DNA from 2 places in the Azospirillum sp. Sh1 genome. Region 1 is predicted to be linked to the other one. Evidence: predicted binding sites of a transcription regulator. Region 1 holds the regulator's gene; the other holds the start of a gene.
What was found. The regulator HrcA, encoded in region 1, represses chaperone genes, less so after heat shock. The targets are predictions, from matches to a motif close to GTTAGCACTCNCCNNNGGNGAGTGCTAAC.

Region 1 (7,821 bases):
CGGCCGGCTGGGCGGCCGGCGCCGCATTCCGCCGGATCTAAGCCGAGAGGGTGATCGAGATGAGCGACGCGACGCAGTCCACGACGCCGGAAACGCCCGCCCAGCCGCCGGCTCCCAAGCCGGTGCGCATCTTCCTTGTGGTGGTCGACGACAGCCCGGAGCTGAAGGTGGCGCTCCGCTATGCCTGCCTGCGCGCCCGCAAGTCGGGCGGCAAGGTAGCGCTGCTGACCGTCCTGGAAAAGGGCGAGATGCAGCACTGGCTGGCGGTGGAGAACCTGATCCGCGAGGAACAGCGCGCCGAGGCGGAGCAGATGCTCCAGAAGCTGGCGCGCGAGGTCAACCAGCTGACCGGCACCCTGCCGGCGCTCTATGTCCGCGAAGGCAACCGGACCGAGGAGGTGCTGGCCCTGATCGGGGAGGAGCCGAGCATCTCCATCCTGGTGCTGGCCGCCGGCACCGATCCGGAGGGCCCCGGTCCGCTGATCTCCTACTACACCGGGCGCGGCCTGGGGCGCCTGCGCATCCCGCTGACCATCGTCCCCGGCGGGCTCAGCAACGAGGCGCTGGACGCGATCACGTAAATGGGGGCACGCAGGTAAGGATAGGCGCCGCAGGGACAGGCCGCGCATGCCCGATGCCGAATACCCACACAAGCGGGGTCCTTGATCCGCCCGGCGTTTCGGCCCAAATTTCCCCCCAATCGTTCCGCGTCCCGATCCCGGGCGCGCCGGCGGTTCCATTCCGCCGCCGATGGAGGACCAGACCATGTTCATTCAGACCGAGCAGACGCCCAACCCGGCGACTCTCAAGTTCCTGCCGGGGCGTGACGTGCTCGGACGCGGCACCGCCGACTTCACCAGCCGCGAGGATGCCGCCCGTTCGCCGCTCGCCCAGCGCCTGTTCGAGATCGAGGGCGTCGTCGGCGTCTTCCTGGGCGCCGATTTCATCACCATCACCAAGACCGACGCGCGCGACTGGTTCCTGCTGAAGCCGTCGATCCTCGGCGTCATCATGGAGCATTTCACCGCCGACCGCCCGGTCCTGCTGGAGGATGGCGGCGACGGCCATGCCGCGGCGTCGAACGCCGACGACGAGGAGATCGTCGAGCAGATCAAGGAACTGCTGGACACCCGTGTCCGCCCGTCGGTCGCCCAGGACGGCGGCGACATCACCTTCCAGGGCTTCGAGAAGGGCGTCGTCTATCTGGCGATGAAGGGGGCCTGCTCCGGCTGCCCCAGCTCCACCGCCACGCTGAAGCACGGCATCGAGAACATGCTGCGCCACTACATTCCCGAAGTGGTCGAAGTCCGCTCGGTCCAGTAATCCGCTCTCCGGATATGCCGGCTTGCCCTTGATGCGGCGGGCCGGCATTCCCATGCTGGCACCATGATCATCTCCGCCAGCTACAAGACCGACATTCCCGCCTTCTATGGGCGCTGGTTCCTGAACCGCCTCGACGCCGGTTATTGCCGGATGGTCAATCCTTACGGCGGACAGACCTACCGCATCGACCTGACCCGGCCGGCGGTCGACGGCTTCATCTTCTGGACCAAGAATCTGGGACCGTTCCTCGGCGCGCTCGACAGCGTGGCGGAGCGGGGCTTTCCCTTTATCGTGCAGTACAGCGTCACCGGGCTGCCGACCGCGCTGGAACGCTCGGTTCCCGATTGGGAAACGGCGGTCGGCCATATGGCGCGGGTGCGCGAGCGCTGGGGTGACCGGGCGGCGGTCTGGCGCTACGACCCCATCGCGTTGACCGACGCCACCCCGCCCGACTGGCACCGCGACACCTTCGCCCGGATCGCGCGGGCGTTGCGCGGGGTGACCGACGAGGTGGTGGTCTCCTTCCTTCAGCCCTACCGCAAGACCGCCCGCAATCTCGCCGCCGCCGGCATCGGCTGGCGCGATCCGGAGGCGGAGGAGAAGCGCGCGCTGCTGTCGGACCTCGCCGGCATCGCGGCGGGGGAGGGAATGGCGCTGACGCTCTGCACCCAGCCGGAGCTGGTGGACACGCCCGGCACGGCGCCGGCCCGCTGTGTCGATGCGGTGCGGCTGTCGGACGTGGCGGGGTATGCGGTGGCGGCAAGGGAGAAGGGAAACCGGCCGGGCTGCCTGTGCGCGGAGAGCCGCGACATCGGCGATTACGACAGCTGTCCGCACGGATGCGTCTACTGCTACGCCGTTGCTGATCGCGCTACGGCGCAGCGGCGCTTCGCCGAGCATGACCCGGAGGGGGAGTTTCTGGTGGCGCGGCGGATGCCCCCTCCCTAACCCTCCCCCGCCTGCGGCGGGAGAGGGGACTGCCGCCTCTCTTTTGAATGACTTATGCAAGCATTCGACCCCCTCTCCCGCGAAGCGGGGGAGGGATGGGGAGGGGGCAACAAAGCGCCGAACCTTACGGACAAACCTTCCGCACCGTCTCGACCAGCTTTTCCGGGTTGAAGGGCTTCACCAGCCAGCCGGTGGCGCCGGCTTCGCGGCCGGCGGACTTCTTGGCGGGGTCGGCCTCGGTCGTCAGCAGCAGGATCGGGGTGGTGCGGTTGAGGGCCGAGCCGCGGATGGCGCGGGTCAGCGCCAGCCCGTCCAGGCCCGGCATGTTCAGGTCGGTGATGATGCAGTCGAACTTGCGCTGGTTGACCAGGGCGAGGCCGGCATTGCCGTCCGACGCCTCCGCCACCTCATAGCCGGCGCCTTTCAGCGTGAAACCGACCATGTCGCGGATGGTCTTGGAATCGTCGACGGTCAGGACGCTCTTGGTCGTAGAGGGGGGCATGGAACGCGGCTCCGGTTGCTCGGCCGAAAGGAATAAGGGAAAGGCCTAGGCAATTTCCCGGCGACCGTCAACCGCTGGCATCCCCTATCCCGAACAAGGCCAAACCCCCGGTCCGGCGGATCGCCGCTGAACCGGAGGTTTGGCAGAGGCTGTATGGTTACGCCTTCGTATCGACGTGCTGACCGCCGGCGTCACCGCCCTTGGCAACGCCGACCATCGCCTCGCGCAGCAGGCGGCCATGGATGGTGTAGCCGGGCTGCAGCACCTGGACGACGGTGCCGGCAGCCTTGCCGGTGTTCTCGATCTCGAACATCACCTGATGGAAGTTTGGGTCGAACGGCTCGCCGGCCGGGTCCAGCTTCTTGATGCCGGCGCGTTCGAAGGCGGCGAACAGCTGGCGCTCGGTCGCCTCGACGCCGACGGCAAGGCCCTTCAGCATCTCGTCCTGCTCGCGGCCCTCGGCCGGGACGGCGTCCAGCGCGCGGCGCAGGTTGTCGGCGACCGACACCAGTTCCTTGGCGAAGCTGGACACGGCGAACTTGCTGGCGTCCTCGCGGTCGCGCTGGGCACGGCGGCGGGTGTTCTCCGTCTCCGCCATGGCGCGCAGAAGCTGGTCCTTCAGGCTGGCGACCTCGGCCTCCAGCTTCGCGACGCGGTCCTCGGGCGAACCGGCTTCCGCACCGTTGGGGGCGCCGTTGGCGGTCTCGGCGGTGGCCTCGGTCGGCTCCACCGTGGCGTCGGAGGGCTTGTTCTGCTCTTCGCTCATGGTTTTCTCAATTCTTGCTTCGTCAAAAGGCGGAGTGAGTGAGGGAGGCGGCGCTCAGCCGATCAGCCGGCTGACCACCTTGGCGGTGTAATCCACCAGCGGAATGATGCGGGCGTAATTGATGCGGGTCGGGCCGATGACGCCGATGGCCCCGATCACCTGTTCCCGGCTGTTCTGGAAGGGGGAGATGATCATCGAACAGCCGGAATGGCTGAACAGCACATTCTCGGCCCCGATGAAGATCTGCACGCCGTCGCCGCGTCCGGTGGCGTCCAGCATGCGCAGCATCGTCTCCTTGGTCTCCAGCGCCTCGAACAGGCCGCGCACCCGCTCCAGGTCGGACAGCGCGGTGACGTCCTCCAGCAGGCGGGACTGGCCGCGGACGATCAGCTGGCCGGCGTTCGACCCGCCGCTGCCGGCCCAGGTGGCCAGACCGGCGGCGACCACCTTGCGCGACAGTTCGTCCAGCTGGGTCTTCTGCTGCTCGATCTCCTGCAGCACCTCCTGCCGCGCCTCGTCCAGCGTGCGGCCGGCGAGCTTGGCGCTGAGGAAGTTCGACACCGTCTGCAGGGTGGAGGTCGGCACCCCCATCGGCACCTCGATCACCCGGTTCTCGACCAGACCGTCCTCGTTCACCAGGACGACCAGGGCGCGGCCGGGTCCGAGCGACACGAACTCGATATGCTTCAGCGGCCGGTCGGTCTTGGGCGCCACCACCAGGCCGGCGCAGTGCGACAGGCCGGACAGCATGGTCGACGCCTCGCCCAGCACGTCGGCGAAGGCGCGGCCGGAGGCGGAGCATTTCGCTTCGATCGAGGCGCGCTCGTCCTCGGTCAGCGACCCGATCTCCAGCAGGCCGTCGACGAACATGCGCAGGCCGGCGTCGGTCGGGATGCGGCCGGCCGAGGTGTGCGGGGCATAGAGCAGCCCCTGCTCCTCCAGGTCGGCCATCACGTTGCGGATGGTCGCGGGCGACAAGGCCATGCCAAGCCGCCGCGAAATGGTGCGCGAACCGACCGGCTCGCCCGACGCGACATAGGCGTCGACGATCAGCCGGAAAATCTCGCGCGATCGCTGGTTCAGCTCGTTGATCATGGAGGTCGGGCGGTCGGGCTCTGTTCGGGCTGGTCGGCTGCGGAACGGGAGTTCCGTCAACCGGTCCGAATTTAGGCAGGTCCGACCGCCGAATCAACGTGTGGGGAGAAGAAGCCCCGCCACCATGCGACCGCGTGACGCCCCTTACTGCTCCGCCAGGAAGCTGCGGTACTGCGTGGCGATGGCGCCGACCGCCGCCTCGTACAGCAGCCGGCCATGCTCCGGGCGGGCGAGGCCGGGGGCGGAGCCGATGCGGCCGTCCGGATAGCGGCGGCGGAAGTCGCGGGCGTCGTGGAAGCCGCCGGCCGGCGCCTGTTCCGGCTCCAGCGCCGCGGTCTTGATCGAGTCGGGATAGGCGTACTGGGTCAGCGACACCTCGCTGGGGGTGGCGTGCGAGCCTTCCTTGCCCTGGTACAGCTCGCGCGACAGGCGGGCGACCTCGGCATTCTCCCACCAGCTCGCCAGGGCGCAGCGCAGGTCCGGCGCGTCGCGGCCGCGCAGCGCCCGGTTCTCCGCATGGATCTCGTAGAAGGCGGCGCGGACGGTGGCGATGTTGCCGCCATGGCCGTTGACGAAGAAGAAGCGCTCGAACCCGTGTTCGGCCAGCGAGCCGACATAGTCGCGCAGCAGGGCGATCAGCGTCGACGGCTTCAGCGTCATCGAGCCGGGGAATTCCATGTGGTGCACGGCCATGCCGACCGGGATGGTCGGGCCGACCAGCGCGCCCGTGGCGTCGCCGACGCCCTTGGCGATGACCTCGGCGCAGATGGCGTCGGTGCCGACCAGCCCGTTCGGCCCATGCTGCTCGGTCGAGCCGATCGGCATGATGATGCCCTTGGAGGTCTTGAGGTAGGTTTCGACCTCGGCCCAGGTGCTCAGGTGAAGCTGCACGGTGGCGGATCCTTTTCGACGATGCGTGCCGGAAATGCGGCCGGGAATGCGTTTGCCCTCATGTTAGGCGCCCGGACGGCCGCGACAACCGCTCCCTGCGCCGGGCGGGCATGACGGGGCTGTCCGATGGGCGGCACTCATCCCGCGCTGGCGCAATGGTCCGGCGGTGACTACACTCGCGTGCAATTTGCCCGGATGGGCGTCTGTTTCGGGGTGCGGTGGTGGTTGCGCGCGTCAACACGGTGGCGTTCCAGGGCATCGAGGTGCTGGGGATCGACGTCCAGGTCCAGATGTCCGGCGGAATCGTCGCCTTCACCGTCGTCGGCCTGCCCGACAAGGCGGTGGGCGAAAGCCGTGAGCGGGTGCGCGCCGCGCTGCATGCGCTGGGGCTGGCTCTGCCGGCCAAACGCATCACCGTCAACCTCGCCCCCGCCGACGTGCTGAAGGAGGGCAGCCATTTCGACCTTCCCATCGCGCTCGGCCTGCTGACGGTGATGGGGGTTCTGCCGGATGCGGAGATCGCCCGCTATGTGGCGCTGGGCGAGCTGGCGCTGGACGGCGCGCTGACCCCGGTGGCCGGCGTGCTGCCCGCCGCCATCGACGCGCTGGCCAACGACCGCGGCCTGATCTGTCCGGCGGCTTGCGGCGGCGAGGCGGCCTGGGCCGGTCCCGACCTGGACGTGCTGGCGCCGGCCAACCTGCTGGCGCTAATCAACCATTTCAAGGGCACCCAGGTGCTGACCCCGCCCAAGCCGCGGCTGCAGGAACAGGACGCGCCGCCGCCCGACCTGCGCGACGTGAAGGGCAACGAGACCGCCAAGCGCGCGTTGGAGGTCGCCGCCGCCGGATCGCACAATCTGCTGATGATCGGGCCGCCCGGCTCCGGCAAGTCGATGCTCGCCGCCCGGCTGCCCGGCCTGCTGCCGCCGCTCGACCCGGCGGAGGCGCTGGAGGTGTCGATGATCCACAGCGTCGGCGGGCTGCTGGAGGGCGGGCGTCTGCTGCGCCAACGCCCCTACCGCGCGCCGCACCAGTCGGCCAGTCTGCCGGCGCTGGTCGGCGGCGGAACGCGGGCCAAGCCGGGGGAGATCTCCCTGGCGCACCAGGGCGTTCTCTTCCTCGACGAACTGCCGGAGTTTCCCCGCGCCCTGCTGGAAGCGTTGCGCCAACCGCTGGAGACTGGAAAGGCGGTGGTCAGCCGCGCCAACCACCATGTGACCTATCCGGCCCGCGTGCAACTGGTGGCGGCGATGAACCCCTGTCGCTGCGGCCATCTCGACGACGCCTCACTCGCTTGCGCGCGAGCGCCGAAATGCGCAGGAGATTATCAATCTAAAATTAGTGGGCCGCTGTTCGACCGTATCGACCTGCACATCGACGTGCCGGCGGTCAGCCCGGCCGACCTCAGCCTGCCGCCGCCGGCGGAGGGCAGCGCCGACATCGCCGCCCGCGTCGCCGTCGCCCGCACCATCCAGGCGGAACGCTATGGCGGCTTCGGTCCTTACCCGGCCGGGCGGGCTGTGCGGACGAACGCCGAGGCCGATGGCGAACTGCTGGAGAAGGTCGCGTCCCCCGACGCCCCCGGCCGCGCCCTGCTGACCGAGGCGGCGGAACGGCTGAAGCTGTCCGCGCGCGGTTACCACCGGGTGATGCGGGTGGGGCGGACTCTGGCCGATCTGGACGGGGTCGAGGGGGTGAAGCGCCGCCATATCGCCGAGGCGCTGAGCTACCGGCGGATCGCGCCGGGGCGTTGAGGGGGCACCCGTAGGCGACGCCTTCACGGCCCCTCGAACACCGGCGGCTTGGCCGCCCCCGGACAGACGGTCGCCGGCACCGCCTCCTGCTCCACGAAGGTGACGGCGGCAGCCATGGCGCAGTCCTCGCTGGAGGTCACGATGTGGCTGGCGGCGCGGAAGACCAGATGGCGGCTCTTCGGCAGGGTGGCGGCGGCACGGTCGCCCCAGTCCGGCGGGGTGACGGGGTCGTAGGCGCCTGACAGCAGCAGCACCGGCACCGGGCTGGCGACCGGCAGGCGCTCGGCCGGTTCCTGGTGGCCGGCGGGCCAGAGACGGCAGACGCGCCGGCCCGGATCGTCGGCGGCGACGAGCCCGTAGGGGGCATAGCGGCGGGCGTTGTCGGCGCGCTTCTGCGGGTCGGCGGTGTTGACCGACTCGCGGCATTCGACCGAAAAGGCCAGCCCGTCGGCGACCTCCGGATCGCCCAGCCAGTTGGTCGGCGCCCATTCGGCCAGGGTGGCGTATTGGCCGCGGATGGCGCGGTCGAGCATGATCGGCAA
Region 2 (7,821 bases), on a different contig from region 1:
CCATAGACCTCGCCATTGCCCTCCCCGGCCCCGGCCCCGGCGTCCACGCCTGCATTGCCGCCGGCCACCGTGTCGCCGTCGATCATCAGCGCGATTCCGCAGGGGCCGTACCCGCCGCGGGCGGGCGCGCAGCTGACGAACCAATGGTCGATGAAGGGGCCGCCCCGCGCGGCCTCGCCCCCGCTCCGCTCGACCATGACGGACCCGGTTTGCACCATGGCGTCGGCGGGCGGCGCATCGTCCGCCCCGGGCCGCAACACGCGGGCCAGCAGCGCCGAGCCGATGCCCGGTGTGGCATGGATGTGGAAACGGTCGGCCTGCGCCCGGACCGTTTCCAGCGCGACGCCGAGCCCGGCGGGCGCATCGCCCTCGGATGGCGCGGGCAGCTCGGCGGTGGCGGGATCGCGGTCGTAGGCCAGGCATTCGACACCGGCGCCCGACCGCATCCGCGCAATCAGCAGAGTCCCGTCCGGCAGGCCCAGCGCATGCTCGGCCAGCGCGGCCACCAGCCGGTCCAGCCGGGCCGCCTCGTCGGCCGCCAGTACGCCCTCGGCCCGCTCCGCCGCGATCCGACGCGCCGTGGCGATGTCGTCGGGCGACGCCACGGCAATGCGACGGTGACCATGATCGGGGAACATCGGACCGCTCCTGTCGGCGTTCTGGTTGCTCATCGCCAGAACATTACAATCCTCTTGGGGTCAAGCCCACGCAAAGGACACGTCTCGTCTCATTTTTCGTCCGGCCGGAGCCGGACGAAGCGCAACTTCCAGGATGCCGCCTCGTGCCCTGCGTCAGGATGCCGCCACTTCCATCAGTACCGGCTGGGCCGGCTGGCGGACGGGAAGCCCATGGGGCAGGTCGCGCCCGCGCAGGATCTCCGCCGCCTCCCACAGGCGGCCCAGCCCGACGATGGACCGGCAGCCGGTCTTTTCCATGATGCGGGCGCGGTGGACCTCCACCGTCTTGATGCTGATGCCCAGTTCCCAGGCGATGGTCTTGCTCTGCTTGCCCTCGACGATCAGTTCCAAGACCTCCGACTCGCGGCGGCTCAGCAGGGCCAGCCGGCGGACGGCGTCGCGGCTGCGGTCGCGCTGCTGGGCCTGCGGATTGCCGGAGGCGAGACAGGCGCGCAGCCGCTCCAGGAAGGCCGGGATGGCGAAGGGATGGGCGATGCAGTCCATCGCGCCGGCCTTCATCGCGGCCACGGCGGCGTCGACGTCGCCCTGCTCGGTCACCACCAGAACCGGCAGGTCATGCCCGTGCAGCGAGGCCTCGGCCATGAATTCGATGGCGGTCATGTCCGGCAGGTCGCTGCGCAGGACGATGCAGGCCGACGCGGTGCCCAGCACGGCCAGCGCGTCGGCGGCGGTGCTGTGGACCCGGCAGGCGATGCCGACGGCGCCCAGCGCCCGCGAGAGCGTGCTGCGCGACAGCAGGTCGCCGTCGACGATATGAACCAGACAGGCGGTTTGCGTGTAAGCGGGCGCGGACATTTGCAGGGGCATCTTGGGACCTCCACCACATCGGACCGGCGAACAGCGCCGGCTCCACACGACGATCGATCCGCTACCGAACCGCCGCCATGACCCGCATTTTAGCGGTCATCCCTTATTGACCGCCGCAGGCGCGAGGGATAGTGGGGATGTCTAAAAGGATATCGGGGATATTATACGGGCGAACATCCGAACAAGAAACCCAATCAAGGCGCTATCCCGCGGCGCGGTACAAAACCAGATGGCGAACTTCGCAAGTATATTCGCAAGTTATTCTCCTGGACCGACTGCCGGCTTACAGAAGACGCCATTCCAAATTTTCTGCACACGAAGTAACTCAATCCTAATTTTTTTGTTTCCTAGACGCAGTTTTAAAATTTCCCTTTGACGGTAATTTTATTATTGGCGCTGGTCGCGCCTCCGCTCATGCCCGGCGGCGGGTCGCCAGGACGATGCCGGCGGCGATCAGGGCGATGCCGATCCCGTGATACAGATGCGGCTGCTCGCCCAGGAACAGGATGGCCAGCAGACTGCCGAAGACCGGCACCAGATGGATGGCGAGACCGGCGGTGTTGGGACCGAGCAGTTCCACTGCCCGGTTGAAGCAGAGATAGGCGGCGATGGACGGGAACAGCACGGTATAGCCGACCGCCAGCAGGGTGATGCCGCTGGCCTCTACCGGATGGCCGGTCAGGCTCTCCCAGATGTAGAAGGGCAGCAGTTCCACCGCGCCGATGGCGAAGGTGACGACGACGAAGCTCAGACCATGAATCGCCGGCCGGCGGCGCAGGAGGGTGGTATAGGCGGCATAGATCACCACCGCCGCCAGCATCCAGACGTCACCGGCATTCAGCTGCAGTCCCAGCAGCGTCGCCGGATCGCCGTGCGAGATCAGGGTCATCGCGCCGACCAGGGAGACGGCGATCCCCACCCCCTGCATCGCCCCGATCCGGTCACGGAACAGCACGAGGCTCATCAGCACGATCATCACCGGCATCGACGACTGCAGCATCACGCAGTTCAGCGCGGTCGTCGTGTTCAGCGCGATGTATTGAAAGGTGTTGTAGATGCCGATGCCCAGCGTGCCCAGCAGCAGGACGCTCTTCCACCGCGCCAGGATCGGCGTGATGTCGTGGCGCAGGTGCGGCCAGGCAAAGGGCAGCACCACCAGCATGCCCAGGCACCAGCGCCAGAAGGCCAGCCCGATGGGCGGCACCGCCCCGGCGACCGCGCGCCCCAGGACCGCGTTGCCGGCCCAGAACAGGGGCGGCAGCATCATCAGCAGCCAGGCCTGATCGGCCAGGCGGGATCCTTTGGCGGAGGCGACGCGGTTGGCGGGCATCGGGCTGTCCGTGCTTCAGCTGCGGCGGCGGGGCGAGGCGAAGACGCTGGACGCGGACAGGGCGCCGCCGCGGTCGCCGCTGTCTTCGGCGCGGAAGACGCTGGGGCGGGATTCGCGGCGGGGATGGCGCGGCGCGTCTTCACGGCCCTCGCCACCACGGCCCTCGCGCCCCTCGCGGCCCTCGCGGGGCGGCTTGGCGGGCTGGCGCAGTTCGGCGTCGAGTTCGGCGATGCGCTTGACCAACGCTTCACGGATGGCGGGGGCCGCGTGGGCTTTCAGCGTCGCCAGCTGCTCCTTGAGCTGAACCAGCTGACGCTGCTTCTCCTCGCGGCTGCGCTTGATGGCGACGTTGTCGGAATGCTGGCCCTCGAAGGAGCGCATGGAACAGGCCCTCGTTGAAATATACGGAAGTCAGGAGGCCGGCGCCCCACGCTGGGGCACCCGGCAAGAGAGGGGCGGATTATTGGGAGGCGACCGCGGCAAAGCAAGGCGGACTTCGCCTTGACATTTCAGGATGGCCGGGGTGTCACGGCCCACCGGCACTTGCGCGGGGCCCGCACGTCCGACCGAAGCCTGAATCACACCTCATCGACCGTCACCCCCGCGAAGGCGGGGGTCCAGGCTTTCGCGGCAAGTGCTTGAAACGGCTGGTTCCCCGCCTTCGCGGGGATGACGCTGAAAGCGGTGCCCGACGGCTCGGCGGAGTGGCTGACCACCAAGCTGCATGCCTGTATGCCCCCGCTCCCCCGCTTCCCTCCGGGCAAAAGAAAAAGGGCGCCCCCTCGCGGAGGCGCCCCTTTCCCGAACCGTGGAACGGTCGGCCGATGGGCTATTAGAAGCCCATGTCGTCCATGCCGCCCATGCCACCCGGCATGCCACCCGGAGCAGCCTTCTTCTCCGGCTTCTCGGCGATCATCGCCTCGGTGGTGATCAGCAGGCCGGCGATCGAGGCCGCATCCTGCAGAGCGGTGCGGACCACCTTCACCGGATCGATGATGCCGGCGGCGACCAGATCGGTGAACTCACCCTTCTGGGCATCGTAGCCGAAGTTGGGGTCGTTCTGGTCCAGCAGCTTGCCGACCACGATCGAACCGTCGGTGCCCGCGTTGTAGGCGATCTGACGGACCGGGGCCTGCAGGGCGCGGCGGATGATGTCGATGCCGACGCGCTGCTCGTCGTTGGCCGGGACCAGCTTGTCCAGGGCCTTGCCGGCGTACAGCAGGGCCGAACCGCCACCGGCGACCACGCCCTCTTCCACCGCGGCGCGGGTGGCGTGCATGGCGTCGTCAACGCGGTCCTTGCGCTCCTTCACCTCGACCTCGGTCGCACCGCCGACGCGGATGACCGCGACGCCGCCGGCCAGCTTGGCCAGACGCTCCTGCAGCTTCTCGCGGTCGTAGTCCGAGGTGGTCTCCTCGGCCTGGGCGCGGATCTGGCCGCAACGGGCTTCGATGTCGGCCTTCTCGCCGGCGCCGTCGACGATGGTGGTGGTCTCCTTGGAGATCACGACCTTCTTGGCGGTGCCCAGCATGTCGAGCGTGACGTTCTCGAGCTTGATGCCGAGGTCTTCCGAGATGACCTGGCCGCCGGTCAGGATGGCCATGTCCTCCAGCATCGCCTTGCGGCGATCACCGAAGCCCGGGGCCTTCACGGCGGCGATCTTCAGGCCGCCGCGCAGCTTGTTGACGACCAGGGTGGCCAGGGCCTCGCCCTCGATGTCCTCGGCGATGATCAGCAGCGGACGCGACGACTGCACGACCGACTCCAGGACCGGCAGCAGCGGCTGCAGGCCCGACAGCTTCTTCTCGTGCAGCAGGATGTACGGATTCTCGAGATCCGCGATCATCTTGTCGGCGTTGGTGATGAAGTACGGCGACAGGTAGCCGCGGTCGAACTGCATGCCCTCGACGACGTCCAGCTCGGTGTCCAGGCTCTTGGCCTCTTCCACCGTGATGACGCCCTCGTTGCCGACGCGCTCCATCGCCTGGGCGATCATCTTGCCGATCTCGGCTTCGCCGTTGGCGGAGATGGTGCCGACCTGGGCGATCTCGTCGTTGGTCGTGACCTTCTTGGCGCGGGCCTGGATGTCGGCGACGACGGCGGCGACGGCGATGTCGATGCCGCGCTTCAGGTCCATCGGGTTCAGGCCGGCGGCGACCTTCGTCACGCCTTCGCGGACGATGGCCTGGGCCAGGACGGTGGCGGTGGTGGTGCCGTCACCGGCCAGATCGTTGGTCTTCGAGGCGACCTCGCGGACCATCTGGGCGCCCATGTTCTCGAACTTGTCCGACAGCTCGATTTCCTTGGCGACCGACACACCGTCCTTGGTGATGCGCGGAGCGCCGAAGGACTTCTCGATCACGACGTTGCGGCCCTTCGGGCCCAGCGTGACCTTCACGGCGTCGGCGAGGATGTCAACGCCACGCAGCAGCTTTTCGCGCGCGGTGGGGCCGAACTTGACGTCTTTGGCAGCCATGTCTCGATTCCTTTAACTTGTAAATTTCGAAGGATACGGGCGGAGGACTTAGGCCTCGATGACGCCCATGATGTCCGATTCCTTCATGATCAGGTAATCGACGCCTTCGATCTTCACTTCCGTGCCCGACCACTTGCCGAACAGGATACGGTCGCCGGCCTTGACGTCCAGCGCCACGACCTTGCCGGCCTCGTCACGGGCGCCGGGGCCGACGGCGATGATCTCGCCTTCCTGCGGCTTTTCCTTGGCCGTGTCGGGGATGATGATCCCACCCTTGGTCTTGGTGTCGGACTCCAGACGCTTGACGACGACGCGGTCGTGCAGCGGGCGGAACTTCATGGAATGCCTCCTTGGATCAAGGCTTGGTTCTGACTGACGTGAATTGGCGCGGGCGGCGGCTGTTAGCACTCCCACCCGGCGAGTGCCAGACAGCTAATCGAACCGGTTTGGGGATTCAAGAGGCTCGTTTCGGAATTTGGCGCGAATGCCGGCAGCACTCACGGCAACATGCTGCTAACACATTGTAATTGGACGATATTTTCCATTGCGCCCCGACCCGCGCGGCGGCAAGATTTCTTCAAACGGTCACCGGGGACCCGACCGTTCCGGCGCCTGCCGCCCTGCCGGGACGGCACCGGGAGGAACCGGACACCGCCAGACCCACCCGATCCCCCCCACCGAACGGGAGACCGCGCATGGCCGATCTCAGCCTCCAGCTCCGCGATTTCCGCCTGACCACCGCCGAGATTCTCTACCATATGCCGGACCATCCCGGCCTGCTGCAGTGCTACCTGTGGCAGGAGCTGGACCAGGCGCCGGACTATCCGGTGCTGCGCCGCTTCCTCGATTTCTGGCAGCGCAATCTGGACGGCAAGCTGCATTCGGTGCGGCTGGCGAGCCACACCCTGATCACCCCCGGCGAGCTTCGCCACGCCGCCGCCGATTTCCGCCTTCACTGATCCCGGCCGGCGCCCTTTCGGCCCCCTGTGACTGCCGTCACAGCACCACCCCCAGGTATTCGCTAAAATTTTATCGAATACCGGGACTGCAGAGGTGGAGGGGACGATGGCGGCCAAGCGGAAGGCGGAGGAGTGGCGGAATCGCGAGGGCCGGCTGGTGGAGGCGCTGCTGGAGGTCACGACGATCGCCGGGCTGTTCGCGCTGCTGTTCGCCCTGTTCGTGCTGTTTGGCGCCGCGCAGACGCTGACACCCTGACTCTGCGGGGCTCTTCGGCCGGCTTGCGGCAAATTACGACAATTTGCATTCTATCCTTCCCGTTAAGCGCGTAATTCGCATACGATCGCCCCTGTTGCGGGCGGAGGGTGTCCGCCCGGCGCGCCAACCGGGAGTTAGCATCCATGACCACCAAGCCGGTCTGCCAAGCCGCGGTCGATCTCGTGAAGCATTTCGAGGGCCTGTACCTCAGCGCCTACCTCTGCCCGGCCGGCGTTCCCACCATCGGTTACGGCCACACCGCCGGGGTGAAGATGGGCCAGACCATCACCGCGGAGCAGGCCGACGCCTTTCTCGCCTCCGACCTGACCGCGGCGGCTGGCCGCGTCGACGCGCTGGTGAAGGTGGCGCTGAACGACGACCAGCGCGGCGCGCTGTCCTCCTTCGTCTTCAACCTGGGCGCCGGCAGCCTGCAAAGCTCGACCCTGCTGAAGCTGCTGAATGCCGGCGATTATGCCGGGGCCGCCGACCAGTTCGGCCGCTGGGTCTATGCCACGGTGAACGGCAAGCCGACCAAGCTGGCCGGCCTCGTCGCCCGCCGCGCGGCCGAAGAGGCGCTGTTCCAGGGCCAGACCGCCCAGCCCCAGACCGGCGTGACCACAGCCGACGGCACCGCCTGATCCGGCTGAGGCGGCAGGAGGCATTTGACGGGACGGGATGTTCGCACCACATTGGCGAACATCCCACCGCCGTGCTCCGGAATGCCGCCTTGACCGCCTTCGCCTCCGACAGCCTCGCCGCCTCCACCCGTCCCAACCCGAACCGGCCCATCGCCGTCTGGCTTCTGGTCTGCGCCGCCATGGTGCTGGCCATGGCCGTGATCGGCGCCGTCACCCGGCTGACGGAATCCGGCCTGTCGATGGTGGAGTGGAAGCCGCTGATCGGCATCCTGCCGCCGCTGTCCTCGGCGGAATGGAACCGCGTCTTCGACCTGTACAAGGCGACGCCGGAATTCCGCATCTACAACAGCCACATGGATCTGGCCGGCTTCCAGTCGATCTTCTGGTGGGAGTGGTTCCACCGGCTGTGGGGCCAGCTGATCGGCTTCGTCTTCCTGATCCCCTTCCTGCGCTTCTGGATGCAGGGCCGCGTCTCGGCAGAGCTTTGGCCGAAGCTGGCCGGGCTGTTCCTGCTGGGCGGGCTGCAGGGCGGCATCGGCTGGTTCATGGTGAAGAGCGGGCTGGTCGATTCGCCGAACGTCAGCCATTACCGGCTGGCCCTGCATCTCAGCACCGCGATCCTGATCTATGCCCTGCTGCTGCGCACCGCGCTGGGCC

Region 2: groES (co-chaperone GroES) is a predicted target of HrcA. The motif match lies at 5,712-5,740, and genes of this name have one in related genera.

Annotation. Positions count from the first base shown of each region.
Region 1 is NZ_VTTK01000013.1:136,403-144,223, forward strand. It holds gene FZ029_RS15640 (TIGR02186 family protein) at 1-41, shown strand, start outside; gene FZ029_RS15645 (universal stress protein) at 60-581, shown strand; gene FZ029_RS15650 (NifU family protein) at 766-1,323, shown strand; gene FZ029_RS15655 (DUF1848 domain-containing protein) at 1,387-2,271, shown strand; gene FZ029_RS15660 (response regulator) at 2,396-2,773, opposite strand; gene grpE (nucleotide exchange factor GrpE) at 2,931-3,539, opposite strand; gene hrcA (heat-inducible transcriptional repressor HrcA) at 3,594-4,634, opposite strand; gene FZ029_RS15675 (creatininase family protein) at 4,779-5,525, opposite strand; gene FZ029_RS15680 (YifB family Mg chelatase-like AAA ATPase) at 5,747-7,279, shown strand; gene FZ029_RS15685 (alpha/beta hydrolase) at 7,303-7,821, opposite strand, start outside.
Region 2 is NZ_VTTK01000046.1:34,630-42,450, reverse strand. It holds gene FZ029_RS29275 (anti-sigma regulatory factor) at 1-638, opposite strand, end outside; gene FZ029_RS29270 (LuxR C-terminal-related transcriptional regulator) at 792-1,493, opposite strand; gene FZ029_RS29265 (DMT family transporter) at 1,918-2,835, opposite strand; gene FZ029_RS29260 (hypothetical protein) at 2,851-3,216, opposite strand; gene groL (chaperonin GroEL) at 3,668-5,311, opposite strand; gene groES (co-chaperone GroES) at 5,360-5,650, opposite strand; gene FZ029_RS29245 (usg protein) at 6,007-6,270, shown strand; gene FZ029_RS33245 (hypothetical protein) at 6,377-6,526, shown strand; gene FZ029_RS29240 (lysozyme) at 6,670-7,164, shown strand; gene FZ029_RS29235 (COX15/CtaA family protein) at 7,254-7,821, shown strand, end outside.